Regions from separate parts of the Bacillus sp. GW823-FHT06A11 genome, predicted to be linked through region 1. Evidence: a T-box and tRNA genes for the amino acid it is inferred to sense, from the RefSeq annotation. Region 1 holds a T-box; the other holds one or more tRNA genes.
The links. A T-box is a leader RNA that pairs with one kind of tRNA and senses whether it is charged. The one in region 1 lies ahead of ileS2 (isoleucine--tRNA ligase), so its partner is inferred to be a tRNA-Ile.
Positions count from the first base shown of each region.

Region 2: it has a tRNA-Ile gene. The T-box ahead of ileS2 (isoleucine--tRNA ligase) is inferred to sense a tRNA for this amino acid. The anticodon was not compared.

Region 1 is NZ_JBXAHS010000002.1:843,019-859,389, forward strand. It holds gene spoVE (stage V sporulation protein E) at 1-332, shown strand, start outside; gene murG (undecaprenyldiphospho-muramoylpentapeptide beta-N-acetylglucosaminyltransferase) at 436-1,530, shown strand; gene murB (UDP-N-acetylmuramate dehydrogenase) at 1,744-2,649, shown strand; gene divIB (cell division protein DivIB) at 2,748-3,518, shown strand; gene ftsA (cell division protein FtsA) at 3,918-5,225, shown strand; gene ftsZ (cell division protein FtsZ) at 5,265-6,419, shown strand; gene spoIIGA (sigma-E processing peptidase SpoIIGA) at 6,680-7,597, shown strand; gene sigE (RNA polymerase sporulation sigma factor SigE) at 7,617-8,336, shown strand; gene sigG (RNA polymerase sporulation sigma factor SigG) at 8,494-9,273, shown strand; gene AC1Q8L_RS13045 (YlmC/YmxH family sporulation protein) at 9,439-9,720, shown strand; gene pgeF (peptidoglycan editing factor PgeF) at 9,841-10,659, shown strand; gene AC1Q8L_RS13055 (YggS family pyridoxal phosphate-dependent enzyme) at 10,656-11,330, shown strand; gene AC1Q8L_RS13060 (cell division protein SepF) at 11,350-11,820, shown strand; gene AC1Q8L_RS13065 (YggT family protein) at 11,827-12,090, shown strand; gene AC1Q8L_RS13070 (YlmH family RNA-binding protein) at 12,106-12,873, shown strand; gene divIVA (septum site-determining protein DivIVA) at 12,963-13,469, shown strand; T-box leader at 13,521-13,744, shown strand; gene ileS2 (isoleucine--tRNA ligase) at 13,816-16,371, shown strand, end outside.
Region 2 is NZ_JBXAHS010000002.1:513,403-529,773, reverse strand. It holds gene glcK (glucokinase) at 1-827, opposite strand, end outside; gene AC1Q8L_RS11210 (YqgQ family protein) at 847-1,047, opposite strand; gene AC1Q8L_RS11205 (5-formyltetrahydrofolate cyclo-ligase) at 1,150-1,728, opposite strand; gene rpmG (50S ribosomal protein L33) at 1,833-1,982, opposite strand; gene AC1Q8L_RS11195 (sugar phosphate nucleotidyltransferase) at 2,052-4,406, opposite strand; gene phoU (phosphate signaling complex protein PhoU) at 4,747-5,403, opposite strand; gene pstB (phosphate ABC transporter ATP-binding protein) at 5,693-6,508, opposite strand; gene pstA (phosphate ABC transporter permease PstA) at 6,537-7,403, opposite strand; gene pstC (phosphate ABC transporter permease subunit PstC) at 7,405-8,355, opposite strand; gene AC1Q8L_RS11170 (PstS family phosphate ABC transporter substrate-binding protein) at 8,383-9,291, opposite strand; gene AC1Q8L_RS11165 (peptidoglycan D,D-transpeptidase FtsI family protein) at 9,633-11,759, opposite strand; gene AC1Q8L_RS11160 (MFS transporter) at 11,869-13,146, opposite strand; gene sodA (superoxide dismutase [Mn]) at 13,264-13,875, opposite strand; tRNA gene AC1Q8L_RS11150 (tRNA-Ile) at 14,097-14,170, opposite strand; gene yqgB (protein YqgB) at 14,413-15,171, shown strand; gene yqfZ (protein YqfZ) at 15,237-15,602, shown strand; gene ispG (flavodoxin-dependent (E)-4-hydroxy-3-methylbut-2-enyl-diphosphate synthase) at 15,767-16,371, shown strand, end outside.

The DNA of each region.
Region 1 (16,371 bases):
TACCTGAACCACAAACTGACTTTATATTTGCGATCTTATCCGAGGAATTAGGTTTTATTGGTGGTTCATTTGTGTTATTATTATTTAGTCTATTATTATGGCGCGGGATTCGTATCGCATTAGGAGCGCCAGATTTATATGGTACGTTTTTAGCAGTAGGTATTGTGGCGATGATTGCGATTCAAGTAATGATTAATGTTGGTGTTGTAACAGGACTGATGCCTGTTACGGGTATTACCTTGCCGTTTTTAAGTTATGGTGGATCAAGTTTGACATTAATGTTAATGGCAGTAGGTGTATTATTAAATATAAGTCGCCATTCTCGCTACTAAACCCTGTTTATAAGACAGGGTTTTTCGTATGTGTGTAAAAATGCAATATGTATATAGAAATAAATATAATGGAAATAAGAAAAGAGAAGCGGAGGAGTTAGTAGTGCGTGTATTAGTGAGTGGTGGGGGTACTGGTGGTCATATTTATCCAGCTCTTGCTTTAATTAGAGAAATAAAAAAGTTAAATCCAGAAGCAAGATTTTTATATATTGGTACGGAAAATGGACTAGAGAGCACAATCGTTCCAAAAGCAGGTATACCATTTCAATCTATTGTTATAAGTGGATTTAAACGAAAAATATCATTAGATAATGTGAAAACAGTAATGCGTTTTCTAAAAGGTGTACAGGATAGTAAACGATATATTCGTCGTTTTAATCCGGATATCGTAATTGGAACGGGTGGATATGTATGTGGACCAGTTGTATACGCTGCAGCCAAATTAGGTATTCCAACTATTGTACATGAACAAAATAGTGTACCAGGTGTAACGAACAAATTTTTAAGTCGTTATGTTGATAAAGTTGCTGTTTGTTTTGAAGCAGCTACAGAGCATTTTCCAGAGTCAAAAGTGGTAATGACAGGTAATCCGCGAGCATCAGAGGTAATGGATCAAAATGGAATGAAAGGGAAACGTTCAGTTGGGCTTTCTCTTCCTAAAAAGTCTGTACTTATATTTGGTGGAAGTCGTGGAGCTAGACCGATTAACGATGCCTTCGTTGAAGCAATTGAACAGTTTGGGAACAAAAGCTACGAAATACTATATGTAACAGGTGAAGTACATTATGACAAAGTGATGGAAGCCGTGAAGCAAAAAGGGAACCCGAACAATGTTATTATTAAGCCGTTCATTCATAATATGCCAGAGGTACTAACTGGTGTAGACCTTGTTGTTTCAAGGGCTGGGGCAACAACACTTGCAGAATTAACAGCGTTAGGAAAACCAAGTGTGTTAATACCGAGTCCGTACGTAACAAATAATCATCAGGAAAAGAATGCACGTTCAGTTGTTGATAAAGGAGCGGCAAAAATGTTACTTGAAAAAGATTTAACAGCTGAAACGCTTATTCGTGATATTGATGAGATTTTATTGGATGCACAAACATTACAAAATATGAAGCTAGCTGCTAAGCAACTAGGTATTCCAGATGCAGCAAATAAGCTGTATGAAGTAATGAATAAGCTTGTAAAAAAATAAAGTGAGGCTTTAATCAGTGGGGAGTGATTCTTTCTCGTTGATTATTACCTTTCACTAATCGGATGTTTACTGGCATCCCGATTCTCGCCTAACTTCTTTGTTACCGCCGAATTTTGATTTAGGAGCTGTACTGCCCGTAAATAGAGGGATAACGTTAGGTGAACGCCCTGCATATTATTGTCATAAGGAGACTTAATATGGGGGAGATTGTCTATGGAACAATTAGTAAATGAGCTTATAGAAGCAGACGTTGGTCGTGTTTTAGTTAATGAGTCGTTAGCACGTTATACAACTATGAAAATAGGTGGACCAGCGGATATTTTAATTGTGCCAAAGCATGTAGCCGGTATTGAAAAAACATTACAGTTAGTAAAGCAATACAAAACGAAGTGGACTGTAATTGGGCGCGGTTCAAACCTTCTTGTATCTGATCAAGGCATAGAAGGTGTTGTTATTCGTTTAGGAGAAGGATTAGATCACTTAGAGGTCGAAAAACATAAGGTAAGAGTTGGTAGTGGATATTCTCTTATTAAATTGTCAACTTTACTTAGTCGTCAAGGGTTAGCTGGATTGGAGTTTGCAAGCGGTATTCCAGGAAGTGTCGGTGGTGCAGTATATATGAATGCAGGTGCACATAAATCGGATATATCGAGTGTATTATCGAAGGCTCTCATTCTGTTTGAAGACGGTACAATTGACTGGTTAATGAATAAAGAACTGGAGTTTTCTTATCGGGCATCTGTATTGCAAACGAAACGTCCTGGTATTGTTTTAGAGGCGGAGTTTCAATTACAGGCGGGAAAACGTGAAGAAATTGTACGTAGCATGCAAAATAATAAAGATTACCGCCGTGAAACGCAACCATGGAATCACCCGTGTGCAGGAAGTGTATTTCGGAATCCAATCCCACATTTTGCAGGAGATTTAGTAGAAAAAGCAGGGCTTCGTGGTTATAGGATTGGTGGAGCTCAAATTTCTGAAATGCATGGCAATTTTATTGTTAATACCGGGGGAGCTTCAGCGCAAGATGTATTGTCCTTAATTGAATTAATAAAACATACAATTAAGGATAAATTTGATGTAGATATGCATACAGAAGTAGAAATCATTGGAAGATAACGGTTATTCGTTCCGCTCATTATCATTTATGTTATAATAAGAAGATAAGAACGGCATGAGGAACATGCCGTTCTTTATGTTACATAGGGGGATCGTACATGAATAATAGTAAAGTGATTAAACTACAAGATCGTGTACCAAAATTGAAAAATCAAAAGAAAAAAAACAAAAAAAATGTTAATCATCGATTGATTTTATACATATCAATTTTATTTTTATTAGTGCTCTTTTTAATTTATTTTCGGTCTCCGCTTAGTAATATAAAAAAGATTAGTGTGTTTGGAAATCACTATATGACGGATGAGCAAGTAATGAAGGATTCAGGCGTGACATATGATACAAGTTATTTCCGAGTGACAGCACATAAAGCTGAAGAAAACTTAACGAAGCGAAAAGAAATTAAAGCAGTAAATGTAAAAAAACGTTTTCCAAACAAGATTGATATTCATATCGAAGAATATTTAACGATTGGTTATATAAATAAAGAGGGAAAATTACAACCGTTATTAGAAAATGGAAAAACGCTTGACGTACTACCTAATGGAAAACTTCCTGTTGCAGCACCGATTTTCGAACCTTTTAAAGAAGAGAAAATGAAGGAGTTAATCGCTGAACTAGAAAAATTAACACCAGCTATTTTAAAATCTATTTCGGAGATTCGCTATTCACCAACGAATGCGAATGAAGATCATCTTACTTTATATATGAATGAAGGTTATGAAGTGAGCACTACGATTCAAAATTTTGCAAAACGTATGGAAGCCTATCCGCTTATTTTAAAAACAATTGAGCCAGGTAAGAAGGTATTAATTGACTTAGAAGTAGGTGCATATACGAAAGAATTAGGTGCGGAAGAAAAAAAAGAATAGAATGGTAGTTTTCGTTGATTATAGCAGAAAAAACGAAACGAATGTTCTATTATATGTATACGAATTTAGAAGAATGGTTCATTTGATGAAAAATATGTAAAAATTCTTAGATTCATACTAGTATTGGTACAAGTTTCACTTTTCTATGAGTACATCTTAGTGTAGACTTATACTTGGCGGTAAACTTTACACTCGAAATAGAATTATTTCAAGATAAGCAGTTATTCATAGTTTACTGCGATATTCTTAATTGAATGCTAAATAAAAATAAGAAAAATATAGGGTTAAAAAAGGGAAACGTATAAAGACGTTGAATATTTTTCTTATAAATAGTAAAGTTGCGATTGTTGTTCCATATATTGAGTTGTATGGTATAAATAAAGAAGGAGGTGCCAAAGAATGAACAGCAATGAAATATATGTTAGTCTTGACATCGGTACATCCAATGTTAAAGTCATCATTGGTGAAATGGTTAATGACAGCTTAAACATTATTGGTGTTGGAAATGTAAAATCAAATGGTTTAAAGAAGGGATCGATAGTTGATATAGACGAGACTGTTCGATCAATTAAAAAAGCAATTGAACAAGCTGAGCGCATGGTGGGAATCCACATTGAGCAAGTTGTAGTAGGTGTCAATGCAAACCAGGTACAGCTACTTCCTTGTCACGGAGTAGTCGCTGTTTCAAATGAAGATCGTGAAATCGGGAATGAAGATGTCTTACGCGTTCTAGATGCAGCACAAGTTGTGTCAATTGCTCCAGAACGTGAGTTTATTGATGTGGTACCTCGACAGTTCATCGTAGACGGTCTTGACGAGATTAACGATCCACGCGGGATGATCGGTGTAAGATTAGAAATGGAAGGTACACTTATTACAGGCTCGAGAACTTTACTACATAACCTACTTCGTTGTGTAGAAAAAGCAGGTCTTGAAATTGTTGATATTTGTCTTCAACCTTTAGCGGCTGCAACAGTTGCTATATCTTCAGATGAAAAAAATAGAGGAGTAGCCCTTGTTGATATGGGGGGAGGATCTACAACTTTATCTATTTTTAAAGATGGAGAGTTACAAGCGACGAGCGTATTACCATTAGGTGGAGACCATATAACGAAGGATATTGCGATTGGGTTGAAAACTTCAACAGAAAATGCAGATCAAATTAAGTTGAAATATGGACATGCTTTTTATGATACAGCATCTGAAGAAGAGATGTTTACGGTTCCTATTATGGGAAGTGATCAAACAGAACAATATTCTCAGTTGGAATTATCGGATATAATAGAGGCTCGTGTAGAGGAAATTTTAATGTTTGTTCAAGATGAAGTGCGTAAGTTAGGAGTAAAGCAAGTGGCTTCTGGTTATGTACTAACTGGTGGAATTGCTTCTATGCCAGGTGTTCTTGACCTTGCATATGATATTTTACATGAAAATGTTCGTGTAGCAACTCCTGATTATATTGGTGTGCGTGAGCCCCAATATACAAGTGGAGTTGGATTAATTAAACATTCTTATCAAAAAGCTAAATTACGTGGGAAAAATGTGCAGGAAAAGCAAGAGCATTTTGAACCAGTACCAGCACCAGCACCAACGCCGGTACAACAGCAACCTGCAAAACAAAAAACTCGTAATCAAAACAATAATAATCAAAATGATGACCGCATGATGTCAAAAGTAAAACGTGTATTCCGTTATTTATGGGATTAAAATTGGACACGAAAAATGAGGTTCTAGGGGGATTTCGACATGTTAGAGTTTGATACTACTCAAGATCAATTAGCGAATATAAAAGTTATCGGTGTCGGCGGTGGCGGAAACAATGCTGTAAACCGTATGATTGAACACGGTGTACAAGGTGTAGACTTTATCGCTGTGAACACTGATGCACAAGCATTAAATCTATCAAAAGCTGAAACGAAAATGCAAATTGGTGGAAAATTAACGCGTGGACTTGGTGCAGGCGCAAACCCTGAAGTAGGGAAAAAAGCTGCAGAAGAAAGTAAAGAACAGATCCAAGAAGCACTTCGTGGTGCGGATATGGTCTTCGTAACTGCCGGTATGGGCGGTGGAACTGGAACTGGTGCAGCTCCAGTTGTTGCTCAAGTTGCAAAAGAATTAGGTGCTTTAACAGTTGGTGTTGTAACACGTCCATTTACTTTTGAAGGACGTAAGCGTGCGACGCAAGCAGCATCTGGTATTGCAGCATTTAAAGAAAATGTAGATACTCTTATTGTAATTCCAAATGATCGCTTATTAGAGATTGTTGATAAAAATACGCCAATGTTAGAAGCATTCCGTGAAGCTGATAACGTATTACGTCAAGGTGTTCAAGGTATTTCGGATTTAATTGCAACACCAGGTTTAATTAACTTAGACTTTGCAGACGTAAAGACAATTATGTCTAATAGAGGTTCTGCTTTAATGGGTATTGGTTCTGGTAACGGGGAAAATCGTGCTGCAGAAGCTGCGAAAAAAGCGATTTCTAGTCCATTACTAGAAACATCTATTGATGGAGCTCAAGGTGTTATCATGAACATTACGGGTGGCGCTAACTTAAGCTTATATGAAGTACAAGAAGCGGCAGATATCGTAGCTTCAGCTTCAGATCCAGAAGTAAATATGATCTTCGGTTCTGTTATTAACGAAGGATTAAAAGATGATATCGTTGTAACTGTAATTGCAACTGGTTTTGATGATAGCATTGCAACTCAACCACCAAAACCAATTATTCGTCCGAATGCGAACCACACGCAACAACAGCAACAACCAGTAGCTCAACCTTCAAAACAACGTGAAGTAAAACGTGAAATGAAGCGTGAAGAGCCAGTTGTACATGAGCGTCATTCAGATTCAGATGATATCGATATTCCAGCATTTTTACGTAACCGTCGTAGACGATAAAAAAAGGAGCCTTCATGCTCCTTTTTTGTTTTTTAAATGGAAAAGACCTGCTAAGCAGGTCTTTTTTTATTTCGTATATTTCAATATATTTTGTTGGTGAAAATAAGAGTATATCATTCTATGAATTTGTACTTTTATTTTTTACCGACAGATTATGTCTAGAAATCACAAAATAACAAAAAAACACCTCCGCAAATTGACACACTTTCCTATTGGATATGCATTATACTAGTCTCAACTTGAAAAAAGAGGTGAATTGTTTGGTTGTTTACGCCGACGTTGTTTGGTTGTTAAACGCCTGCATTGATTTTCTTTTGCTTTTATTAACAGCTACCGTGTTAAAAAAGAAGATCAAGAGATGGAGGCTTGTGTTAGGGGCATTTATAGGTTCAACTATTGTTATTTTTGCCTTTACTCCTTTTGCTTCTATGATGACACATCCAATTATGAAACTACTGTACTCGTTACTTATTGTGTATACAGCATTTGGGTTTACAACATTTAGAAATTATGCACAAACTGTTTTTACTTTTTACTTTGTAACCTTTATGGTTGGCGGAGGATTAATTGGAACTCATTTCTTTTTGCAAACGAATGAAATGGTAAATGGATTGGTTCAATCTCAGTCAATTTCTTACGGCGATCCAATTAGTTGGTTATTTGTTATTTTTGGTTTTCCGGTAATTTATTATTTTTCTAAAAAGCGTATTGAAAGCGTAGAGGTCACGAAAATACACTATGACCAAATTGTGAAAGTAAAAATTCAATTAGCCGAAGAAGAACTAGAACTGGCAGGTCTTATTGACAATGGGAACCAACTTTACGACCCATTAACAAAAACACCCGTTATGATTATGCATGTTTCATCATTAGAACATTGCTTACCATCTTGGTTAACAGAACAAATTTATTCCAAAACAGAAATTCCTCAAATACCAGAAAATGATTCTGGTTGGGCGACAAAATTACGTTTAATTCCTTTCCGTGCAGTAGGAGTAGAAAGTCAATTTTTGTGGGCAATTAAGCCTGACAGTGTGCAAGTTGATCATGAAGGTAGTTCTATTGTTGTAAACAAAGTATTAATTGGATTAAATACACAACAACTGTCTACTAATGGAGAGTATCAATGTATTGTGCATCCAAAAATGTTGATTTCACAAAAAATGGTGATCGCTTAATAATGAGAGGCGGGATAATATGATGAAATTAAAATTTTATTTAGTATACCTTTGGTATAAAGTATTGCTGAAATTAGGAATTAAGACCGATGAAATTTATTATATTGGTGGAAGTGAAGCGTTGCCACCACCGTTAACGAAAGAAGAAGAGGAAGTTCTTTTGAATAAATTACCAAAAGGAGATCAGGCAGCAAGGTCATTACTTATTGAACGCAACTTAAGGCTCGTTGTATATATAGCAAGAAAGTTTGAAAATACAGGGATAAATATTGAAGATTTAATTAGTATAGGAACAATCGGCCTTATTAAAGCGGTAAATACATTTAATCCAGAAAAGAAAATAAAATTAGCAACATATGCATCGCGTTGTATAGAAAATGAAATTTTAATGCATTTACGTCGGAATAACAAAAATCGTTCGGAAGTTTCTTTTGATGAACCCCTAAACATTGATTGGGATGGGAATGAACTATTGTTGTCTGACGTGTTAGGTACAGATGATGATATTATTACCAAAGATTTAGAAGCTACTGTAGATCGTCACCTTTTAATGAAAGCATTACACCAATTAAATGATCGTGAAAAACAAATTATGGAACTTCGGTTTGGGCTTGCTGGAGGAGAGGAAAAGACGCAAAAAGATGTGGCGGATATGCTTGGGATTTCACAGTCATACATTTCGCGTTTAGAAAAAAGAATTATAAAAAGATTACGAAAAGAATTTAATAAAATGGTGTGAAGAATAAGACCAGCCGTTATGTAGGCTGGTCTTATTCTATTTAGTTGTATTAGGAAAGATAATTTAAATAAAAAATCGTGAAAAAACCATATGCATAAAATCCCCTTCAAAGGAAATACTTTACACTGTACAGCAACTCCCGATAGGAGGGAACACTTTGACGAGAAACAAAGTAGAAATTTGCGGTGTTGATACAGCTAAACTTCCAGTATTAAAAAATGAAGAGATGCGTAAATTATTTCGTGAAATGCAAAGTGGAGAGATAAGCGCAAGAGAAAAATTAGTGAATGGAAACTTACGTCTTGTACTGAGCGTCATCCAAAGATTTAATAACAGAGGAGAATATGTTGACGATTTATTCCAAGTTGGTTGCATCGGACTTATGAAATCAATTGATAATTTTGATTTAGGCCAAAATGTAAAATTTTCAACGTATGCTGTGCCGATGATTATTGGGGAAATACGCAGATATTTGCGTGATAATAATCCGATTCGCGTATCGCGCTCATTGCGAGATATTGCGTATAAAGCTTTGCAAGTAAGAGAGAAGTTAATTGCAGAAAATTCAAAAGAACCAACAGCAATGGATATTGCAAAAGTGCTAGAAGTAACTCATGAAGAGATAGTATTTGCTTTAGATGCGATTCAAGATCCAGTTTCATTATTTGAACCGATTTATAATGATGGAGGAGATCCTATCTTTGTTATGGATCAGTTAAGTGATGAAAAACAAAAGGACGAGCAGTGGGTTGAAGAACTAGCATTGAAAGAAGGAATGAAGCGTTTAAATGATCGAGAGAAAATGATTATTAGAAAACGTTTCTTCCAAGGAAAGACACAGATGGAAGTTGCAGAAGAAATTGGGATTTCCCAAGCGCAAGTATCACGTTTAGAGAAGTCAGCCATTAAACAAATGAATAAAACGATTCAAGGATAAGGTCTCACCAATTATGGTGAGACCTTTTTATATGTAATATGGTTTGTGCTCATAGTAGGGGATTAGTGTTCATATAATGAAACTAGCATGGTGTTTCGTATAGGTGGCTTCCTGTAAATATGAGAAACAGCTTCCAATTCGTCATATAAGGGGGAGAGGGTAAAAATGGTGATACGAATTTCAGAGTTACAGATGAAGGATGTTATAAATATTTCAGATGGAAAAAGGATTGGGAATATTGGAGATATTGAAATTGATATGAACACAGGGCAAGTTTGTTCTGTTATTATTTCCAAACAGACACGTATGCTAGGTATTTTTGGAAAAGATGTTGAGATTGTAATTCCTTGGAAGGAAATTGTGAAAATTGGGGAGGATGTCATACTTGTAAGAGTAGATCCTGTTAATACTGTAACAGAATCAATACAAACACCGACAATTTCATAAAGAATATTACAAATTCCTCTTTTTTTTCTGTTAGGATTATGAAAAAATAAAAGTATGGTAAAATAGACAGGAAGTACCATGCTTTTTTCTGTTATTTTAATTAAAAGGAGCCGCTTTATTATGAGAGAACCATTTAAATATGTGGACGGTATACTGTATTTACAAGCGTGGAAAGAACTTGGAAACATTACTGCTGGATTTACGACAAAAGATGGTGGGATAAGTACGGGCTCCTTTCATGCGATGAATTTAGGATTACATGTGAATGATATCGTGGAGAACGTTCATGAAAACAGACGCATTTTAGCAAATAAGTTACAAAAACCATTAGAAAACTGGATTTGCTCTGAACAAGTTCATGATCATCATGTTGAAAAAGTAGGGCAACAGGAAAAAGGAAGTGGCGTTTATTCATATGAGGACGGCATTTCAAAAACAGATGGCATTTATACGAGTAATGAAGATGTTCTGTTAACGTCTTGTTACGCGGATTGTGTTCCGCTCTATTTTTATGCACCATCACATGGTATGATAGGACTTGCGCATGCTGGATGGAAAGGCACTGTACAAGAGATTGCAAAGGAAATGATTCAAAAGTGGAATGCAGAAGGTATTTCAAGTGATGAAATTCATGTTGCAATTGGACCGTCGATTGGATCTTGTTGTTATGTTGTGGATGATCGTGTATTAACAGCAGCACAGAAAGTAATTAACGGTGCTGTTCCTCATCAAAAAATTTCTGACGGGCAGTACGCAATTAATTTAAAAGAAATTAATCGTATATTATGTGTACAAGCAGGCATAAAAGAAGAGCATATTGTAATGTCATCTCTTTGTACAAGCTGTGAAGAGCAACTATTTTTCTCTCATCGTCGTGATCAAGGTAAGACAGGAAGAATGTTGAGTTTCATAGGTTTTAAGGAGGAAGGAAGCAAGTGACAGTACAAGAAAATTTAGTAATTGTAAACGAAGCTATTAAAGAATCTTGCGTTCGAGCTGGACGTTCGTTGCAAGATATTAAACTTGTTGCAGTGACAAAAACTGTAGGGATTGAAAAAACAAACGAAGTAATTGAAACTGGAATTATCGATTTAGGTGAAAATAGAAATGAAGGTTTCTTACAGAAATATGAGCATTTCGGTTCAAAAGTTAATTGGCACTTTATTGGCTCATTACAAACGAGAAAAGTAAAAGAAATCATTAATGAAATTGATTATTTACATTCGTTAGATCGTCTTTCCCTGGCGAAAGAAATTCAGAAACGTGCTGATAAGAAAGTGAAATGCTTTATTCAAGTGAAAACCTCATCTGAAGAATCGAAGCAAGGATTAGCAATAGAAGAGGTTGTTTCTTTTATTCAAAGTTTGCAAGAATTCGATAAAATTGAAGTGGTTGGACTAATGACGATGGCTCCATTTACAGAAGAAGAGGAAGAAATCAGACGCTGTTTTAAGGAATTACGTATGTTGCAAACAAAGGTGCAGGAGCTAGAGTTATTACATGCGCCATGTAAAGAATTATCAATGGGAATGTCCAACGATTACACGATTGCAATTGAAGAAGGGGCTACATATATTCGTTTGGGAACGATTTTAGTAGGAAAAGCGTAAAAGGAAGGAGAATCTTATTATGAGTTGGTCAAAAGTAAAATACTTCTTTTTTGATACACCGGAAGAAAAAGAAGCAGCTCAATATGGTTATGAAAAGGAGCAAACAGACATGAAAAAGCAGCAAGATCCACCAGAACAACAAGATGTTACGTTTCCGAAAGCGCAACCGAAGCAAAATGTTGTGAGTATTGAAACAGCAAAACAATCTTCAAAAGTTGTTTTATTAGAACCACGCACATATTCGGAAGCACAAGGGATTGCGGACCACTTAAAAGGTAGACGAGCTGTTGTAATTAATTTGCAGAGAATGTCTACTGATCAAGCGGTACGTATCGTTGACTTTTTAAGTGGTACTGTATACGCTATAGGCGGGGACATTCAAAAAATAGGACCGAAAACATTTATGTGTACACCTGAAAATGTTGATATTGTTGGTGCAATTTCAGAGTTATTCGGTGAAGAAGAAGAAACAAATATAAAGAGGTGGTAATACGCCATGACAACAGTTTTAATGGTGTTAAGTTCTGCTATCGAGATTTACTCGTGGGCACTGATTATTTACATTCTCCTATCATGGTTTCCTGGTGCAAAGGAATCATCTTTTGGAGAGTTCTTGGCGCGAATTTGTGAACCGTATTTAGAACCATTCCGCAGATTTATTCCGCCGCTTGGTATGATTGATATTTCTCCACTCGTTGCGATTTTTGCGTTAAAACTTGCTAAAAGTGGTTTGTTCAGTTTGTTCAGCTATTTCTTATAGTAAGAGGTTAAATACATGAGCATTTACGAACATTTTAGGCCTGATGAAGAGGTCTTTGTAGATAAAGTGCTGGAGTGGAAGCGAACAGCGGAGTACCATCAAGTGAAATTAACAGATTTCCTTGATCCAAGACAGCAACAAATTGTTTCTATGGCAATTGGACAAGGAGATGTTGCTGTGCAATTTGGTGGTGCAACGCCTAATGCAGAGCGTAAAAGAGCACTCATTTATCCAGACTATCTAGAATTAAATGAAGAAGAATTTCAAGTAGAAGTATTAGAAATTGACTATCCTTCCAAGTTTTATACGCTAGAACATAGGCAAATATTAGGTACATTTATGTCTCTTGGTTTAACGAGAGAAAAATGTGGTGATATTTTGCTGCAAGAAAATCGTGCCCAAATTGTAGTTGCGAAAGAAATCGTATCGTACATTGAGATGAACTTACAAGCAATAGGAAAAGTAAAAGTCTCCTTATCAGCAGTACAAGGAGAACAAATTCTACAAATACATGAAACGTGGGGGGAGAAATCTGGAACGGTTTCTTCACTTCGTTTAGATGTTATGTTAGCTGAAATGTTACATTTATCTAGACAGAAAGTACAACCTTTCATAAAAAATGGTTTAGTAAAAGTCAATTGGAAAACAGTGGAGCAAACTTCTTATGAATGTTATCCAGGAGACGTTTTTTCTGTTAGAGGATATGGCCGAAGTAAATTATTTTCTGTAGAAGGTAGAACAAAACGCGACAAATGGAGAATTTTGTATGGTATACTAAAATGATTGGTTTTTTAGAAGGAAATCCTCCTATTTTGTCGAAGAAAAGATATAATTGAAAGAGGAAATTTAGATAACTACTTGGAGGTGGCGTTGTGCCGTTAACACCATTAGATATTCATAACAAAGAATTTGGTCGCGGATTCCGTGGCTATGATGAAGATCAAGTAAATGAGTTTCTTGATCAAATTATCAAAGATTATGAATTGGTCATTCGTGAGAAAAAAGCTTTAGAAGAAAAAGTTGCGCAGTTAGAAGGGAAGTTAGATCATTTCTCTAATATTGAAGATACGTTAAACAAATCTATCGTTGTTGCGCAAGAAGCAGCGGAAGAAGTAAAACGTAATGCGCAAAAAGAAGCGAAATTAATTGTGCGTGAAGCTGAAAAGAATGCTGATCGTATTATTAACGAAGCATTAGTAAAATCAAGAAAAGTTGCTTTTGATATTGAAGAGCTAAAGAAACAAGCGAAAGTATTCCGAACTCGTTTCCGTATGTTATTAGAAACACAGCTTGAAATGTTAAACAACGATGATTGGGATAAACTAATTGAGTTAGAAGACGAAGTAGATGAACTGTTGAAAAAAGAAGAAACAGTGTAAGCTTGACGTTTTTCTCATTATTACATATAATTTTAAACAACATATTTATTAAGAAAAACGAAGATAGGGATAAGTACCTTTTCAAACCTTATATAGCGAACTGAGGATGGTGTAAGCTCAGGATAAGGAGATAGTGGGAATATCACCCTGGAGTTCCGCGCTGAATAAATAGAGTAAGCGTAGGCGTGTATTCGCGTTAAGAATATAAAGAGGATTCTATACATATGTATATGATCTACTAGGGTGGTACCGCGGGAGACTTTCTCGTCCCTTTTTGGGATGAGAAAGTCTCTTTTTTATTCCGTTTTTTAAGTATTTCTTTTATACATGTAAGGAGGAATTGAGCATGGAGTACAAAAATACATTACTGATGCCGAAAACAGAGTTCCCAATGCGTGGGAACTTACCAAAACGTGAGCCTGCAATGCAAGAAAAATGGGCTGAAATGAATATTTACGAAAAAGTACAAGAACATACAAAAGGTCGTCCTTTATTTGTATTGCATGATGGACCTCCATATGCGAATGGTGACATTCATATGGGACATGCATTAAATAAAGTATTAAAAGACTTTATTGTTCGTTATAAATCAATGACTGGTTTTAGTGCGCCATATGTTCCAGGATGGGATACGCACGGTTTACCAATTGAACAAGCTTTAACAAATAAAGGCGTAAAACGTAAAGAAATGACAGTTGCTGAGTTCCGTAAGTTATGTGCAGAGTATGCATATGAACAAGTAGAACGTCAACGTGAACAATTTAAGCGTTTAGGTGTACGTGCAGATTGGGATAATCCATATATTACTTTAGAGCCAGCTTATGAAGCACAACAAATTAAAGTGTTTGGTGACATGGCGAAAAAAGGTTATATCTATAAAGGTCAAAAACCAGTTTACTGGTCTCCAACGAGTGAATCTGCTTTAGCAGAAGCTGAAATTGAATATCAAGATAAAAAATCAGCATCTATTTACGTAGCATTCCCTGTAAAAGATGGAAAGAATGTATTAGAAGGTGATGAAAAGTACATCATTTGGACAACAACACCTTGGACATTACCTGCAAACTTAGGTATTTCTGTTCACCCAGAGCTTGAATATAGTATTGTAAAAGTAAATGATGAGAAATTTATCATTGCTTCTGAGCTGTTTGAGACAGTTGCAAAAACGTTAGAGTGGGAAAATGCTGAAGTTGTGAAAACAGTAAAAGGTAGCGAACTTGAGTACACAGTTGCAAAACATCCATTCTACAATCGTGATTCATTAGTTATGCTAGGAGATCACGTAACAACAGATGCAGGTACAGGTTGTGTTCATACAGCACCAGGACACGGGGAAGATGACTTCGTTGTTGGTAAAAAGTATGGATTAGAAGTACTTTGCCCAGTCGATGATAAAGGTGTATTAACAAATGAAGCACCTGGATTTGAAGGCTTATTCTATGATAAAGCTAACAAGCCAATTACAGAAAAATTAGAAGAAGTAGGCGCGTTACTGAAACTAACATTCATTACACATTCATACCCACATGATTGGAGAACGAAAAAACCAATTATTTTCCGTGCGACAGCACAGTGGTTTGCATCTATTGAAGCATTCCGTAAAGAATTAATAGAAGCTGTAGCGGAAACGAAATGGGTACCAGCATGGGGAGAAACTCGTCTTCATAATATGGTTCGTGACCGTGGTGACTGGTGTATTTCTCGTCAGCGTGCATGGGGTGTGCCAATTCCGGTATTCTATGCTGAGAATGGTGATCCAATTATTACGGATGAAACAATTAACCATGTAGCAGATTTATTCCGTGAACACGGTTCTAACGTATGGTTCGAGCGTGAAGCGAAAGATCTATTACCAGAAGGATTTACACATCCGGGTAGCCCAAATGGCGAATTCCGTAAAGAAACAGACATCATGGATGTATGGTTCGATTCAGGTTCTTCTCACCAAGCGGTATTAGAAGAGCGCGAAGATTTACAGCGTCCAGCTGATTTATATTTAGAAGGATCTGACCAGTATCGTGGTTGGTTTAACTCTTCATTATCAACAGCAGTTGCTGTAACAGGTAAAGCTCCATATAAAGGCGTATTAAGTCACGGTTTCGTATTAGATGGTGAAGGACGTAAAATGAGTAAGTCGATTGGAAACATCGTCGTACCGAAGAAAATTATGGATCAATTAGGCGGAGACATTTTACGCTTATGGGTATCTTCTGTTGACTATCAATCTGACGTACGTATTTCAGATGATATTTTAAAACAAGTAGCAGAAGTGTATCGTAAAATCCGTAACACATTCCGTTTCTTATTAGGAAACTTAGACGACTTTAAGCCAAGTGAAAATGCAGTAGCTGTAGCTGAACTTCGTGAAGTAGATCGTTACATGTTAGTGAAATTAAATGACTTAATTACAAAAGTTAAAGAAGCATATGAGACATACGACTTCGCTGCTGTGTATCATGCAATTCATAACTTCTGTACAATTGATTTAAGTTCATTCTACTTAGACTTTGCAAAAGACATTTTATACATTGAAGGTGCAAATCACGAAGATCGTCGTGCAATTCAAACTGTATTATATGATGTTCTTGTTGCGTTAACAAAACTTGTAACACCAATCTTACCGCATACAGCTGATGAAGTATGGCCATACATTCCAGGCGTAACAGAAGAAAGTGTACAATTAACTGATATGCCAGAAGCTGTACAATTAGATGACGCGGAAGCGTTAAAAACAAAATGGGATGTATTTATGACATTACGTGATGACGTGTTAAAAGCACTAGAAGTAGCTCGTAATGAAAAAGTAATCGGTAAGTCATTAAATGCAAGCATTACGCTATATCCAACTGCAGAAATGAAAGCTATGTTAGAGTCTATTAGCGAAGACTTAAAGCAATTATTC
Region 2 (16,371 bases), 330 kb from region 1:
GCATCTCCAGCTTTAGACACGCCTCCACCAATAACAATTTTCTCTGGGTTCAACGTACTAGATAGGTTCGCTACAGCTAACCCTAAATAAGAAGCTACTTTTTCTACTACTTCGCCTGCTAATTCATCACCTTGTCCAAGTGCTTCAAAGACATCTTTTGATGTAATACGTCCTTCTTCAGCTAACATAGAACGCAACATGCTTTCTTTATTAGTCTCTTGTATTTTTTGCATAGCAACACGTACAATACCTGTCGCAGATGCTACTGTTTCTAAGCAACCAGACTTCCCGCAATTACATGGGAAAGCATTTTCTGTAACTACTGTAATATGTCCAATCTCACCAGCAGCACCACTCACGCCGTGTACAATCTCACCATTGGCGATTACACCACCACCAACGCCCGTACCAAGTGTCATGCAGATTAAATCTTTTGCACCTTCACCAGCACCTTTCCACATTTCACCAAGCGCTGCTAAGTTTGCATCATTATCAATAACAACAGGTAATCCTGTTTCTACTTCTAATAAATCTTTTAGCGGATAGTTTTTCCACCCTAAATTAACCGCTTCATAAATCATTCCAGATGCCACATGTACAGGGCCAGGAGCTCCCATACCAATACCAATTAACTTGCTCTTCAATTCGCCTAATTCTTCTAGCTTTTTATCAATTGCTTTCGCAACATCAAGTGTAATATGTTTTCCTTGCTCACCTGTATTTGTAGGGATTTCCCACTTATGTAAAATTTCGCCGTATACATTAATAAATGCTAATTTAATCGTTGTACCACCAAGGTCAACACCAACTAACCATTTCTCTTCCATGTTGCTTACCTACCTTTATCTAATTCTTATTTAGCTCTTTTTGAATTTCTTGCTTCAATAAAAATAAAGCTGTTTGATAGTCTTGTGGATCGATTAGCTGTGATTGATTTAATTCACGCAATTCATCTTGCATTAATTGTAAATCTGCAATTCGATCTCCCGTATAAATAATCGTACCAAATTTCTTTAGCAATTGCTGAATATCATAAATAGATACCATTTCATCACCCTCTATGCTCACTTACTATAAAAATTATAATAAGAAAACGTTCACATATTTTATTATAATCAAGAAGAAAAAGTCTCGTCAATTTTTATTTGTCTATACAAGCTCATTTATAAGCATTGTTCCTTTTTCTGTAATAATTTTTTCTATATTTTTATCAAATGGCTCTACCGGAATGTGTTTTACCATTTGAAAATCATATGCTAATGATAGCGTTTTCCCTTTATAATGCACGAGATAACGATCATAATAGCCCCCGCCGTATCCAATCCGTTCTCCTCGCTCTGTATAAGCTACGCCTGGCACAATTTGAAGATCAATGTCATCCGCACTCACTTCTTCCGTAAGTCCCGGAATCGGTTCACGTAAATTCATATACACCGTTTCTAATTGATCAAAATCACTAATTTTCCGGAAGGACATCGTTCTTGTTCCTTTATTACACTTAGGAACTACAACTTTCTTTCCTTCTTCCCAAGCTTTTTCGATAATAGGATATGTATTCACTTCATTTTCCATTGAGAGAGTAATTCCAATTGTTTTAGCTTCAACCCACTCTTTTTGCGCATACAACGAAAATGCAATCTGTTCTGATAAAGTTGTATATTGTTCTTCTGATAAAGAATTCATGTGTTCTATTATTTGTTTACGCAAACGCACTTTCTCTTCTTTCACACATTCTCCTCCTTACAGTGACACTTTACTCTATGATGATAGTGTATCACTTTTAACATAGGAATCGAATAAAAAAAGAAACAGTAGGAAAATATTCCTACTGCTTACTTTGTTTCACGGTGTAACGTAGACTTCTTGTCACGCTTGCAATACTTTTTAAGCTCGATACGCTCAGCGTTGTTACGTTTATTTTTCTTTGAGATATAGTTACGATCTCCGCATTCTGTACATGCTAGAGTAATATTCACACGCATTCTTATTTCCCTCCAGTACTAATAACTTAAATCAGACTATACTATAATACCACTTTTAAAATAAAAATTCTACACCTTTTGATATTGTCTAATTTTTTCTATAAGATTTTTCATGTTTTCCCTTGCTATTACTGGGTTTCTAGCATGTGAATACACTAAAAATTTTGGTTGTTTTGTGTCAGAAACGATATAAGACCACTCTTTTTCAGTATATTTGAACTGTACTCCTTCAAATATACCTTCTCCCTTCCTTTCAATATCATCCAATAATTTCCTCATAATTTTCCCTTTTTCATTCCATGAACATACCACTTCATCATAAAGTAAATAGAGCGGAGGTGATTGCTCTACTATGCTGAGAAACGTTTTTCCTTGCAATGCTATTAGCTCAAATAATTTTCCAATTCGATATAAAATATCTCGCTTCCACCTTACTTGAAACGACTTCCTTTCATCCTGCGTATAAAACAGAAGATAACATTCTCCTAATTTCAAAGACATTGGGTAAATATTTCCTGTAGATTCGAGTAAGAAATCTGGAATAGCTACCTCTTCCAAATCTGTACCCTGGTAAATATTACTATGTTTATCGTATAACTCGAAATGATTTCCTTGCTCAGAAAACATAAGAGCCATATTCGCTTTACTTGATTTCATCAAAGCTTTCACATGATCTTTTTGTTCGCTTGCATAAATCCATGTAACTGTACAACCAAGTCTTTGTAGAAAGAGCATAAGTAAATGTTGCAACGTATCATTTCTCTTATTAATAAGAAGATGAAACTTCTGCATCTGTATTTTCTCGATATCAATATGCCCCAATATAACTTCTATATACTCATTCATAGAAACATGAACCAGCTTATTTCGCCCCATCTCTTTCTCATGCACATAATAAAATAATTCGGACATATATACTTGTTCTATCTCTTTTTGCTGCTTATACGTTAACGGCATGCCAGCTTGACCATACAACTTTATAACAATCTCATTCTCATTCTCCACTTGAATGAAAACCCCACCTGCACATTGCAAATGATGAACACTATATTGAAAAAGTGACTCGTTCATTTCTTTGCATTCCATCGTATGAATCCCTATACCATGAATAGCATGTAAAAATAAATTTTTATAAGAGGTTGTTTCTATATTTTCTTGACTTCCAATTAATATACTTTCTCCTTTTGTAAAAAGAGAGCCATACGCCATCGCAATCTTCACTATAAACTGGGGAGTAATTTCAACATTCCCTCTTCCTACAATGCGGCTTTTTTGTAACCACCCTGCACTCATTTCACTCTCTTGAATACCAGCCGCTCCTACTATCGAATGACTATCAATCGCCTTATAAGGCCATAGTTTTCCTTTTTGCTTAATTATCGTACTTCTCCCGATATGACAGTGATCCGCTACAATGCTTTTTTGAAACAGTGTAACGTCATCTTCAACTATTGTACGCTCTCCTATTGTCGTTTCTAATAGTTCACAATACTTTCCAATATGGGCATTTGCAAAAACAATACTTTTTTGAAGATGAGAATAATTTGAAACGATACTATTTTTTCCAATAATAGAATATGGCTCAATTACAGCTCCTGTACCAATCTTTGCTCCTTCTCCAATGAAAGAGGGGCCATGAATTTTTGTCCCTTTCCCAATCGTCACCCCTTCTCCCATCCATACCATCGGTAATACTTCCGTATAAGGAATAGGTACTTGTAACTTTTTCGTTAACAAATCAAATTGTGCTTGTCGATATTGATTAAATGTGCCGATATCTAACCAATAACCTTCTGACAAATATGCGAATAACACATTTTTGTTTGCCAATAACGGAAACACATCATGACTGAAATCAAAAAATTGTCTAGGCGGTATGTAAGAAAAGATTTCTGGCTCCATAATATATATGCCTGTATTCACAACATTAGATACTACCTCATTCCAGCCCGGCTTTTCTATATATCGTGTAACCTCCTGGTCTTTATTCATTACAACCAATCCAAATGAGAGTGGATTTTCTACTTCTTTCACAAACATTGTTACCATTCTTTTCTTTTGTTCATGAAACCTAATTCCTTCTGATAATTGAAAGTCAGTTAATGCATCCCCACTTATTACAACAAATGTTTCATCTAAAAATTGTTCTGCTTGTTTAATACTCCCTGCTGTACCAAGCGGAGGAGAGTCTTCAAAATAATACAAGTTAACTCCCCATTTACTACCATCACCAAAATATCGCTTAATCGTCTTACTCATATATTGAACAGTAATTGCAATTTCACGAATACCATGCTGGCGTAATAACTCAATATTGTATTCTAAAACTGGTTTTTCTAATAATGGTAACATCGGCTTTGGAGTATTACATGTTAATGGTCTAAGGCGTCTTCCTTTTCCTCCAGCTAAAATAACCCCCTTCATATACTTCAGCCTCCACTTATATAATGTTCAGTAGCTCCATATACCATATGTATATTCTCTATCCCACATGAACTAGCAGCATAAACTTGATTAGTTAAACGAATCCTCATTTAAAAGACCCTATAATTAAATTTCCCACCTATAAAAACGTACGTTTAAAACAACAAGAAAGCGCTTACTATTAATTGATAAATAATACTTATTAACAAACAACATATATACTAATTTTCCCATTACATTATGATACATCTTATCATCATAAACTAAAGGAAACAACGAGCTTTTTTTGTCATGTTTTGACTAAAAAAAGCAGGTGATTTCTCATCACCTACTTTCATTCCTACTCATTCAATAAATAATGCTTTCCTTTTACTAAATAAAATACATTTTCAGCAATATTTGTAATATGGTCTGCTACACGCTCAATATATCTCGCCACAAATGATAATTGTGTAATTTGCGTAATTGCTTCTGGTTGTTCCGGAACTGAAGATATAAACTCACGAATTGCTTTTCCATATATTTCATCAACGGAATCATCCATTTCAGCAATTTGTTTCGCGAAAGTTAAATTTTCTTGTTCATATGCTTCTAACGCTAAATGCAACATCTTATTTGCAACCGCAAACATTTCATCCAGGTTGTGCAAACTAACAGTCACTTCTTTTTCCCCAAGACGAATTGTAGCCTTTGCAATATTAACAGCATGATCTGCAATACGCTCTAAATCTGTCGCTGTTTTAATTGAAATAAAGATCCTTCTTAAGTCACTTGCTACAGGTTGCTGCTTCGTAATGAGCATAAGCGCAAGATCGTTTATTTCCTCTTCTAAATTATCCATACGGTAATCACCATCAATGACCTCTAACGCTTTCTCTACATCCCTTGTATGCAGACCTTCCATAGCAATCAATAAAGCCGCATTTGCTAATTCGCCAAGCTCAATCACCTTTTGCTGTAACACTTTTAAATCACCTTGAAACTGTTCTCTTACCATTTTTTCTTCCCCCTCAATATTATGTGCCATTATATACAAAGTGAAACTTTAATCACCCCTCATCAATCGGGCTTTTACAGGCCGCCCGCCCACCTAACTTCTTTGCTTTTGCTGAATTTTGAGGTGTGGTCTTACTGCCCGCAAATAGCGGGATAAACCTCCTACATAACCTCTTACGCTTGTAATAAACCTTAAGATAAAGAGAAGGTATTACTTCCCTATTAAAGTGAGATAAAAATAAGAAATGCCCTCTGTTAAGAGGGCATTTTCTCTTAGCTTTGCAACGATATCAACCAAAGCGACCTGTAATATAATCTTCTGTACGCTTATCTGAAGGCGTCGTAAATAATTTGTTTGTATCTGTATACTCCACAACTTCCCCGCTTAAGAAGAAAGCGGTTTTGTCTGAAATACGCGCTGCTTGTTGCATATTATGCGTTACGATAACAATACTAAAGTCTTTCTTTAACTCTTGAATTAATTCTTCTACTTTTAATGTTGAAATTGGATCTAGTGCCGATGTTGGCTCATCCATTAAAATAACGTCTGGCTCAATAGCTAAGCAACGTGCGATGCATAGACGCTGTTGCTGTCCACCAGATAAACCGTATGCATTATCGTGCAAACGATCTTTTAACTCATCCCAAATCGCTGCTCCGCGTAAACTTTTCTCAACAATTTCATCTAATGTCTTTTTGTCACGGATACCATGGATTTTTGGACCGTATGCTACATTCTCATAAATAGATTTTGGAAATGGATTTGGCTTTTGGAACACCATTCCTACGTGCGTTCTTAATTCTTCAACTGGATATGATTTATCAAATATATTGCGTTCTCTATATTCAATTACACCTGTAGTTCGAACGATCGGTACTAACTCTACCATGCGATTTAACGTTTTTAAGTATGTTGATTTACCACAGCCACTTGGACCGATAATTGCTGTAACTTCATTCTCATGAATACTTAAATTAATATCTTTTAAAGCATGGTCTTCCCCATACCATAAATTTAAGTTTTTCGTATCAAATACTACTTTCTTTGGCGCAGTCTCGATTTTCTCTTCGTTTTTCACCTGTACATTTACTACTGTTGCTACCATTTGAATTCCCCTTTCATCCACTTCCAACTTATTTTCGATTTCGTAACCATAAAACAAATATATTGATAAATAGCAACAAACCTAACAAAACAATCATCCCAGCTGCTGCTACATACTGAAATTCTTCTTGTGGCCTACTCATCCAATTAAAAATTTGAATTGGTAAAACTGTAAATCTATCAAACATACTAAATGGAACATAATTTGCAAACGCAAGTGCCCCAATAACTAATAGTGGTGCTGCTTCTCCAATTGCTCTTGATATCGCTAACGTACAGCCCGTTATAATCCCCGGGAAAGCATATGGCAATACAATTTGATACATCGTTTGCCACTTCGTAGCACCTAATCCGTAAGAACCCTCTAATAATGCACTTGGTACTGATCGGATTGCTTCTTGACTCGCCACAACAACTGTTGGTAAGACGAGTAAACTCATCGTCAGTGCTGCTGCAACTATACTCTCTCCTAAATGAAGAGCATATACAAAAATAGTTAAACCAAGCAATCCAAATACAACGGATGGTACTCCTGCTAACGTTTGATTATTAATCTCTACTATTTTTTTAAATGGAGATTCCTTCGCATATTGCTCTAAATAAAGGGCTGTTCCAACTCCAAATATAAAAGAAACAGGTATAACAATACTCATAAATAATATTGTCCCTGACAAAGCTGCAGCAATACCAGCTTCTTTCGGATTACGTGAAGCGAAATTTGTAAAGAAATCTATTGAAAGATAGCTTATACCTTTTTCAACAATTTGAAACAGTAACACAAACAAAATTACGATTGAAAATAAAATTGCTATATAAAATAACAATTTGTAAATTTGATCTTTTAAAAAGCGTGATGCCATGTTTTTTTGTATTTTTTTATGATTCAACATCCGCATATTATGTCATCCTCCTAAAACGGCGCATAATTGACTGCGAAATGATGTTCATAATAAAAGTAAACAAAAATAATGTTGCACCTACAGCATACATGCTGTAATACGTAATCGTTCCATGCGGAGCATCACCTAAACTTACTTGCACAATATAGGCTGTTAACGTTTGAATAGAATGTGTCGGATCAAGCGATACATTTGGTGTGGATCCTGCCGCAATTACAACAATCATCGTTTCACCAATTGCACGCGAAGCCGCTAATATAATTGCTGCCATAATCCCTGTAAAAGCGGACGGAAACACCACTTGTTTTACCATTTCAAACCGCGTCGCTCCGAGTGCTAATGAAGCTTCTTTCGTCCCTTTCGCCACAGCTCTCATCGCGTCTTCAGATAGAGATGCAACTGTAGGCATCATCATAAATCCGATAACGATTCCTGGGCTAATCGCATTAAAAAACTGTAAATCTGGTATAATCCTTTGTAAAAGCGGCGTAACAATTGTTAATGCAAAAAAACCATATACAATTGTCGGGATACCTGCTAATAGCTCTAACATCGGCTTTAATATTTTCCGTGCACTATTTGAAGCATATTCGCTTAAAAATACGGCACACGCTAAACCGATAGGAATTGCTACAAACATAGCGATTGCTGTTACAAGGAACGTTCCACATATAAGTGGTAATATACCGAATTTAGGATTTTCAAAAAACGGTAACCATTCTTTCTCCGTCAAAAAGGAGTACAATGATATTTTTTGAAAAAACATGATTGTTTCATTAGAGAGCGTAAAAACAATTCCAAGTGTCGTAACAATAGAAACGCTAGCAATTATTTTTAGTAACAAAGGCATTATTCGATTGATTCGCTGTGTTTTTTTTCTTTGTTTTGTATTTCTTTCAATCAAATGTTGTACAGAAAATGTAATTTGACTTTTGTCATTATGAGCCAAAGATGAAAACCCCTTTCCACCCTGACATTACCTTTTTATTTCTGTTAACATACGCAGCTGTTCATTGTATTTTTCTTTTCTTAATTTTACATACCCGACCTCTTCAGCGAGGTTACCAACATGCTGAATCATAAACTCAACATAGTTTGCTACATTCATTTTATTTCGGATAGATGCATTATTCACATAAGTAAGTAGCGGCCTAGATAACGGCTTATACTTCCCTGACTGAATGGTCTCTTTCGTCGGAAATACACCATTCACTTTTATTGCTTTCACCTTATCTCGATTAGCCATATAATAAGCATATCCTACAAAAGCAATGGCATGTTTATCATTCATTACCCCTTGCATAATAACTTGATCATCTTCAGACAAAGAGACTTTTTTTACAATGCGATGATTTTGTAAGATGACATTTTGAAAATAATCATAAGTACCAGAGTCTACGCCTGGTGCATAAAACTTCACTTGTTCACGTGGCCATGTTGAATGAATTTGTGACCATCGCTTCTCTCTTCCATCTTCACTCCACAGTAAACGTAACTCGTCTACTGACATATCGTCTACCCATGTATTGTGCCGATTCACAACAATTGTAAGACCATCGTTAGCGACCTCAAAAGGTGTGAACTGAATAGAGTTTTTCTTCATCTCATTTTTCTCGACTTGTTTCATTACTCTCGAAGCATTATTTATATCTACTTCTCCTTTACTGAAACGATTAAATCCTCCTCCAGTTCCAGAAACACTGATGGAAATTTTCACGTCTGGATGCACCTTTGTATATTCCTCCGCTACTGCTTCTATAATAGGAAAAACCGTTGAGGATCCATCAACTCTCACTTCTCCCATATCATTTAAAGCAAATGCAGTAGACATTTCAAAACAGAGGAACCATATCGATAGTACGAAAATTATAATCGGTGTACGCATCCATTTCACGTGTTCTTCCTCCTAGAAGTAACCGGAAATAACAGGATTACAGATATAAGAATACTGCTAAACTATTAATTCGGTTTTAATTGTTTGTAAAAGTTTTGTAAAGTTCCACATAAATCAACATACGGTACAATTTTAATTCAGTAGTAGCTATTCATTTCCTCTGATGATTCCCCTATAAAATATTTATCCCCTATCCCACCATATACAAGTATCATTTATACGGCCGCGTTTTTTTCAATGTTGTATACTTGTCCACATTTATTACACGATATGCATAAACCATAAAAAAAAGCACACTATCTTTTCAGATAGTGTGCTTTTTTACAACTTTTTTATTCATCATCTTGCTCTTTATTTTTATTGTCTTTATCATCTTTTGGAGCTTCACCATTTACTTCTTTGTTTTTCAAATCAAAGTAAGCGTCCATAATTTCACGACCAATATATCCATTAATACCAGTCTTATCATCATGTACCCACGGAACGACAACAGAGAATGCTACTTCTGGATCTTCAAGTGGCGCATAACCTACTAATGTTAAGTTATATGTTTCCACACGTTCACCGTTTGCCTTTCTACCAATCTCTTTATCTCCGCCATACACAGTTTGCGCGGTACCTGTCTTCCCTGCCGCTTTATATTTTGCACCTGTAAAGTATTTTGTAGCTGTACCACCTGAATCATTATACACTTGTCTAAATCCTTCTTGAACACGTTTAATTTGCGATTCTGGCATATCAACACGATTTAATACTTTCGGTTCCATAGATTGAACAACTTTCCCAACTTCATCCGGTTTCACTGCCGGTTGACGAATTTCTTTTACAACTTGTGGTTGCATACGATATCCGCCATTGGCAATCGTCGAAATATATTGCGCTAATTGAAGCGGTGTATACGTATCATACTGTCCAATTGATAAATCTAGTAAGAAACCTGGTTGACTACTTCTACCCATCTGACCAGCAGATTCATTCGGTAAATCAATTCCTGTTTTTACACCAAGTCCAAACTGTCCGAAATAATAACGCATCGTATCAAATGCTTTTTGAGGTATATCTAACGTACCACCTCTCACATACTGAACACCGGCGATATTCATCGCTGTTTTAAACATATAAACGTTAGAAGACATTTTTAAAGCTGTAAGATCATTAATGTATCCCATCGTTTTCCAAGACGACTTCGTAGGTGTACCTTTTAATTTAATTGGTTCATCCAATTGCACCGATCCTGGTTGAATCGCACCAGTTTGATATCCAGTAAGTACTGTTGCACCTTTTACAGTTGATCCCATCGGATAAGAACTTGTCATGGTACCTAATGCAAAGTCATTTACTTTCGTTTGACCATCTTCGTTAACTAATTGTTTCCCCGCCATAGATAAAACTTCGCCATTTTTTGGGTTCATCATTACAACGAATGCGCGATCTAAAAGAGGTTCGCTTCCTTTAAACCTCATTAAATTCTTCGCAAGAATATCTTCCACGCGCTTTTGTAATTCCATATCAATTGTTAAGTTCAGGTCATTACCACTTTGTCCTTTTGATACATTAATCGTTTCTAAAATATTACCGTTTTTATCTGTAACATTTCTAACTTCTGCTTTCGTACCGTGTAGGCTATCTTCATACTGTTGCTCAAGATAACTTTTTCCTACTCGGTCATTTCGATTATAATCACGAACAAGATAGTAATCTAGTCTTTCTCTAGGTAAGCCTTCATCAGATGTCGACACCCCACCAAGTACACTTCGGAATAAATCATCGTACGTATATTTTCGATCCCAATCAACATTCGTATCTACACCTGGTAATACTGCTAAGTTTTCACTAATAATCGAATATTCCTTTTCTGTAGCATCCTTTTTAATAACTTGAGGTGTCATTGCATATCCGCCATCCATCTTACTCTTAATCGCTAGTATTTCTAGATCTTTTGCGGATAATTGATTAACCTCTTCTTCTGTTACACGACTTCGCTGGCGCTCGTCTAATTCTTTATCATCAATTTTTTTATCTTTAAACTCTTGACGATCTTTATTCGTAATTTTTTCTTTAGCTTCCTCTTTATGCATAGCAAGCCAATAATCCTTTTTATCGCGATCCGTTAATTTATCTGTCGGTACTTCAATCAAATCTGCTAGCTTTTTCGCTGTTTCTAAGCGATCTTCTGCAGTTGATCCTTTCATTTTTGTAAATGTAATAGTACGAATGGCTACATTATCTACTACAGCTCGCCCATAACGGTCAAATATTTTCCCACGCGGTACAGGATTACTTATCGTTGAGTTTTCTTTCTTCTCCACTTCATTCTTATATTCTTCACCACGAACAATTTGTACATATCCGAGCCTTACAATAACCGCGGAGAACATTAAAAACACGCAGAAAAACAGCACGTTTAACCGAAAAGGAACGTGGGTCTTTTTCTTATTTTGCTTCTGTTTCTTGCTCATACAAACCCCCTCTACCAACAGCTATGTAATGTGAAAGGGACACCTTCATACAGGTGTCCTCACTGCTGTCTTACATCTTTTTCTATTCTAGCATAAAACAAACGAGAAGTTAACCTTCTGGTTCAGTTTGGTTTTGCGCGTTCCCTTGCGTTACAACACTTGCTTTACTCGCATTTCCCTCATCATATTTGACATTTTTAACTGCAAAATAAATAAGAAAATGTCCAGCACCTAAAATACATAATAAGTAAGGTAAACTTTTTTCAGGTGGAAAGAATAGTACAGCACATAAAAAACTTAAAATGGAACAGATTCTTCCGGCGTTTAGCCACAGCTCCCGAACAACGACATATTCCACACGCCATTCTCTCGCATTTTTCGCTCTACCAATTACGTCATATGTCATTGATCCGTACGGAACAAGTAAAATAGGATATGCAATTGCAATACATGCCGCATAAATAAGTAATTTCGTGTATGTAACATTGAAAATAACTAAAAAGACGACAGCATATAAAATAATGCCTCCAAGTAAAATTGCTTTTTTTCGCCACTCCTTCTTTAACATACGAGCAACTAAGTAATAACATACAAAGGATACAGCAGAGTTCACTAAACTGTATTTCCCTAATGCAAACTCACTATTAGTTGCTAAATAAACATATACTGAAATGACAAAAATAAACGTTCCTTCTCTCAATCCTTGGAAAAAATGAGCTCGTGTAATCTTTCCCCAATTTTTATCAATCCGTCGTTCTTTCAATACTTGCACGATTTCATAACGCCCTTCACATTCTCTTTTAGATAAAAAGAAGCTTAAGACGACAGCAATTGCAAATAGAACTAATGAAAGAAAGAATATAACAGTATAACCACTCCATTTCTCCATACGTGAAATTGTGTATCCTGCTGCTATTGGTCCGATCATCCCAGAGAAGGATGTAAGAAGTCCAAGAAACCCATTAAAGAAATCTCTTGTTTCTGGTTCTGTAATTTCAAATGTCAATAAGTTAAAAGCCAACCAGTAAAAACCGTATCCTACTCCTAAAAGAGCCCCCATTAATAAAATATACTGAGAAGCACTTTTCCCCGCTACTAAGACAACAATAAAAAAAATTGCGAGCGTTCCTACTCCTATTCGTAATAAAATCGAGCGATCGATACGTTTCGCTAATTTTCCCCCTACAAGAAATGTGAGAGGCTGTAATATAACGCTGGCCAAATTATACAAGCCAAGATTCACATAATTTTGTGTTTGTTTCCATAAATAAATATTTACAAACGTATTCGATAAAGAAATTGCGAGCGTGTATAAACCTCCTATAAGGAGCAATAACACTAAATCCCGATTCACTTCAACGTCACCAATTATATGTTTCCACTTCATACACAACTCTCCTTTACTTCATGTTCTAGTCTTCCAAAGACAAGCTCAATTATGTAAAAGGAAAGCATAGAAAAAAGCTAGGGGTTCTCCCCTAGCTTTTTTCTATATTTATTACAATTATTTTGCTTCTTGGTAACGTTTTTCAGCAGCGTTCCAATCTACAACGTTCCAGAATGCACCGATGTAGTCTGGACGACGGTTTTGGTAGTTTAAGTAGTAAGCATGCTCCCAAACATCTAAACCGATAACTGGCGTTTTACCTTCAGTTAAAGGAGAATCTTGGTTTGGAGTGCTTGTTACTTCTAGCTCACCATTGTTTACTACTAACCAAGCCCAACCAGAACCGAAGCGAGTTGCGCCAGCTTTTGCGAATTCTTCTTTGAATGCATCGAAGCTACCGAATTTTGCTTCAATTGCAGTTGCAAGTTCACCTACAGGTTGTCCTCCGCCGTTTGGAGATAGGATTGTCCAGAAGAATGTATGGTTAGCATGTCCGCCACCATTGTTACGTACTGCTGTACGGATTGCTTCTGGTACTTCGTTTAAGTTTGTAACTAATTCTTCTACGCTTTTGTCAGCTAATTCTGCATGACCTTCTAAAGCAGCGTTTAAGTTTGTAATGTACGTGTTGTGATGTTTTGTATGATGGATGTTCATTGTTTCTTTGTCAAAGTGAGGCTCTAAAGCATCATACGCATAAGGTAAATTTGGTAATTCGTGTTTTGCCATTGTTATATTCCTCCCAGTTTATGTATTGCCACTTAAGTGACATACAACTTCATTCTACCCTAATTGCCATAGGGTGCAAACAAATAAATCACATTGTCTTGCTATCATTAAAGTAGCAAAATTCCCACTTCTTTTCAATTAAAATGCTCATATATTCCGTAAAAAAAGCTTCCTTCTACAAGGAAGCTTCCTGCTAACATAATAAACATGCGAAATGGATATGGACCCTGTAGGACTCGAACCTACGACCGGACGGTTATGAGCCGTCTGCTCTAACCAGCTGAGCTAAGGGTCCACAATTATGTATGTAACAACATATCAAATAAAGGAATTCCTATCGGATATGCCCTTTAAGAAATGTAAGATAAATTTACCATATAGAAAAGAAAAGTGTCAATTGTATTTTTCTTATTTAAAAGAAGAAAGTTAATAAAAAGAAATTTAGTTATCTCCACTATATGTAAATATAATATATCTTGAGATTCTCTAGATTCCTACGTTACAATGATTTTATACATACATAAAGGAAGTGAATCTATGTCCATATTTACCCAATTCGTAAAAAGCATATACTCGCCTAAAGATATGGCGCTATTCCGTTTTCAAAAAATCGGTAAAACCATTTTGTATATTATGCTACTTTGCTTAATTACTACTATTCCAAGAACTTTTTTGTACGGTAGTTTTATCCAAGATGGTGTAGGCATGGTAAATCAAGTCATCGATAAAGATTTACCTGATTTTAAAATTGAAAATGGCGAACTAAAAGCCGATATTGATCAGCCTATTGAAAAAGAAGAAGGAAATGCACTTTTCGTATTTGATCCAAATTCAACAGACCTAGAAAAATATCAAAATAAAACAGGTTTATTTGTTTTAAAAGATAAAGTAGTCTCTATGGGAAATGGTCAAACACAAACGTATTCTTATAACGATTTGTTAGGTGCATCTATTGAGAAAAAAGATCTACAAGAATTTATTTCTTTATTCGATAATATTTATCCAATTTTATTATTTGTTATTGGATTCTTAGTGTACCTATTCCAATTATTCATCACTTTTGTAGGCGTGACTTTACTTGCGTTCATCGGTTCTGCTATGAGCGGTCAACGTAAACTATCCTATAAACAAGTTTGGACACTAACTGCATACAGCTACACAATCCCAACCATTTTCTTCATGATTATGGATTTATTCAAAATCGTCGTACCTGGGGCAACATTCATTTATATCGCTGTTGTTTTAATCGTTCTATACTTAACGATTAAAGAGGTACCCCAACCGAAAGAAAAATAAAAAAATGCCTAAATAGGCATTTTTTTTTTGGACAAGCATATATTCCTAGCAAAGGAGTGAAGAATATGAAGAGGTTAGGTATATTCCTATTCGTGCTTGTTCTCGGTTATATATTTTATTACGATATAAAAATCGGTACTTTACCGATGTTAAGTTCATATAAAAAAACAACTGCTGCCCAAACGATTAAAAAAGAAAACACAGACAGCCAACAAAATAAAGAGAATAAAACAGAAAAAGAAACGGATACATCTTATAAAACAATTGAAGTAAAAACTGGCGAGACAGTTCTTTCTATTACAGAACAAATTAACAAGAAAAAAATTCCTTCCATAGAAAAAGTCATTGACGACTTTAAACAATTAAACAAAAGTACATCTGCTACAAAAATACAAATTGGAAAGTCTTATAAATTCCCGTTATATCAATAAGCCATCACTTAATCCTTGTCAATTACATAAAGGCGCTGATACAATAGTAAAAGTGAAACCGAGCACTTCGGTTTCTATAGCCCTATATCACGTATACTATTATTGATATGAGGGACTAAATAAGAAACTTCTTTTATAAGGAGAGCGATCTATTCGTGAATGAAATGACTCATCGTACAAAAACACGTCCAGTTAAAGTCGGTAATTTAACAATCGGCGGTAATAATGAATTAATTATACAAAGTATGACAACAACAAAAACACATGATGTTGAAGCAACAGTTGCTGAAATCAAGCGTTTAGAAGAAGCTGGCTGTCAAGTCGTCCGTGTTGCCGTTCCAGATGAACGCGCAGCAGATGCTATTGCTGATATAAAAAAACAAATCAACATTCCACTTGTTGCTGATATTCATTTTGATTATCGCCTTGCTTTAAAAGCAATTGAAGGTGGCATCGATAAAGTACGTATCAATCCAGGTAATATTGGTCGTCGCCATAAAGTAGAAGCTGTTGTAAATGCAGCAAAAGAGCGCGGTATTCCAATCCGTATTGGTGTAAACGCTGGTTCATTAGAGCGTCACATTTTAGAAAAATACGGGTACCCAACTGCAGATGGTATGGTTGAGAGCGCGCTACATCATATTAAAATTTTAGAGGACTTAGATTTCCACGATATTATCGTATCTATGAAAGCCTCTGATGTTAACTTAGCAATCGAAGCATACGAGAAAGCTGCTCGCGCTTTTGATTACCCATTACATTTAGGTAT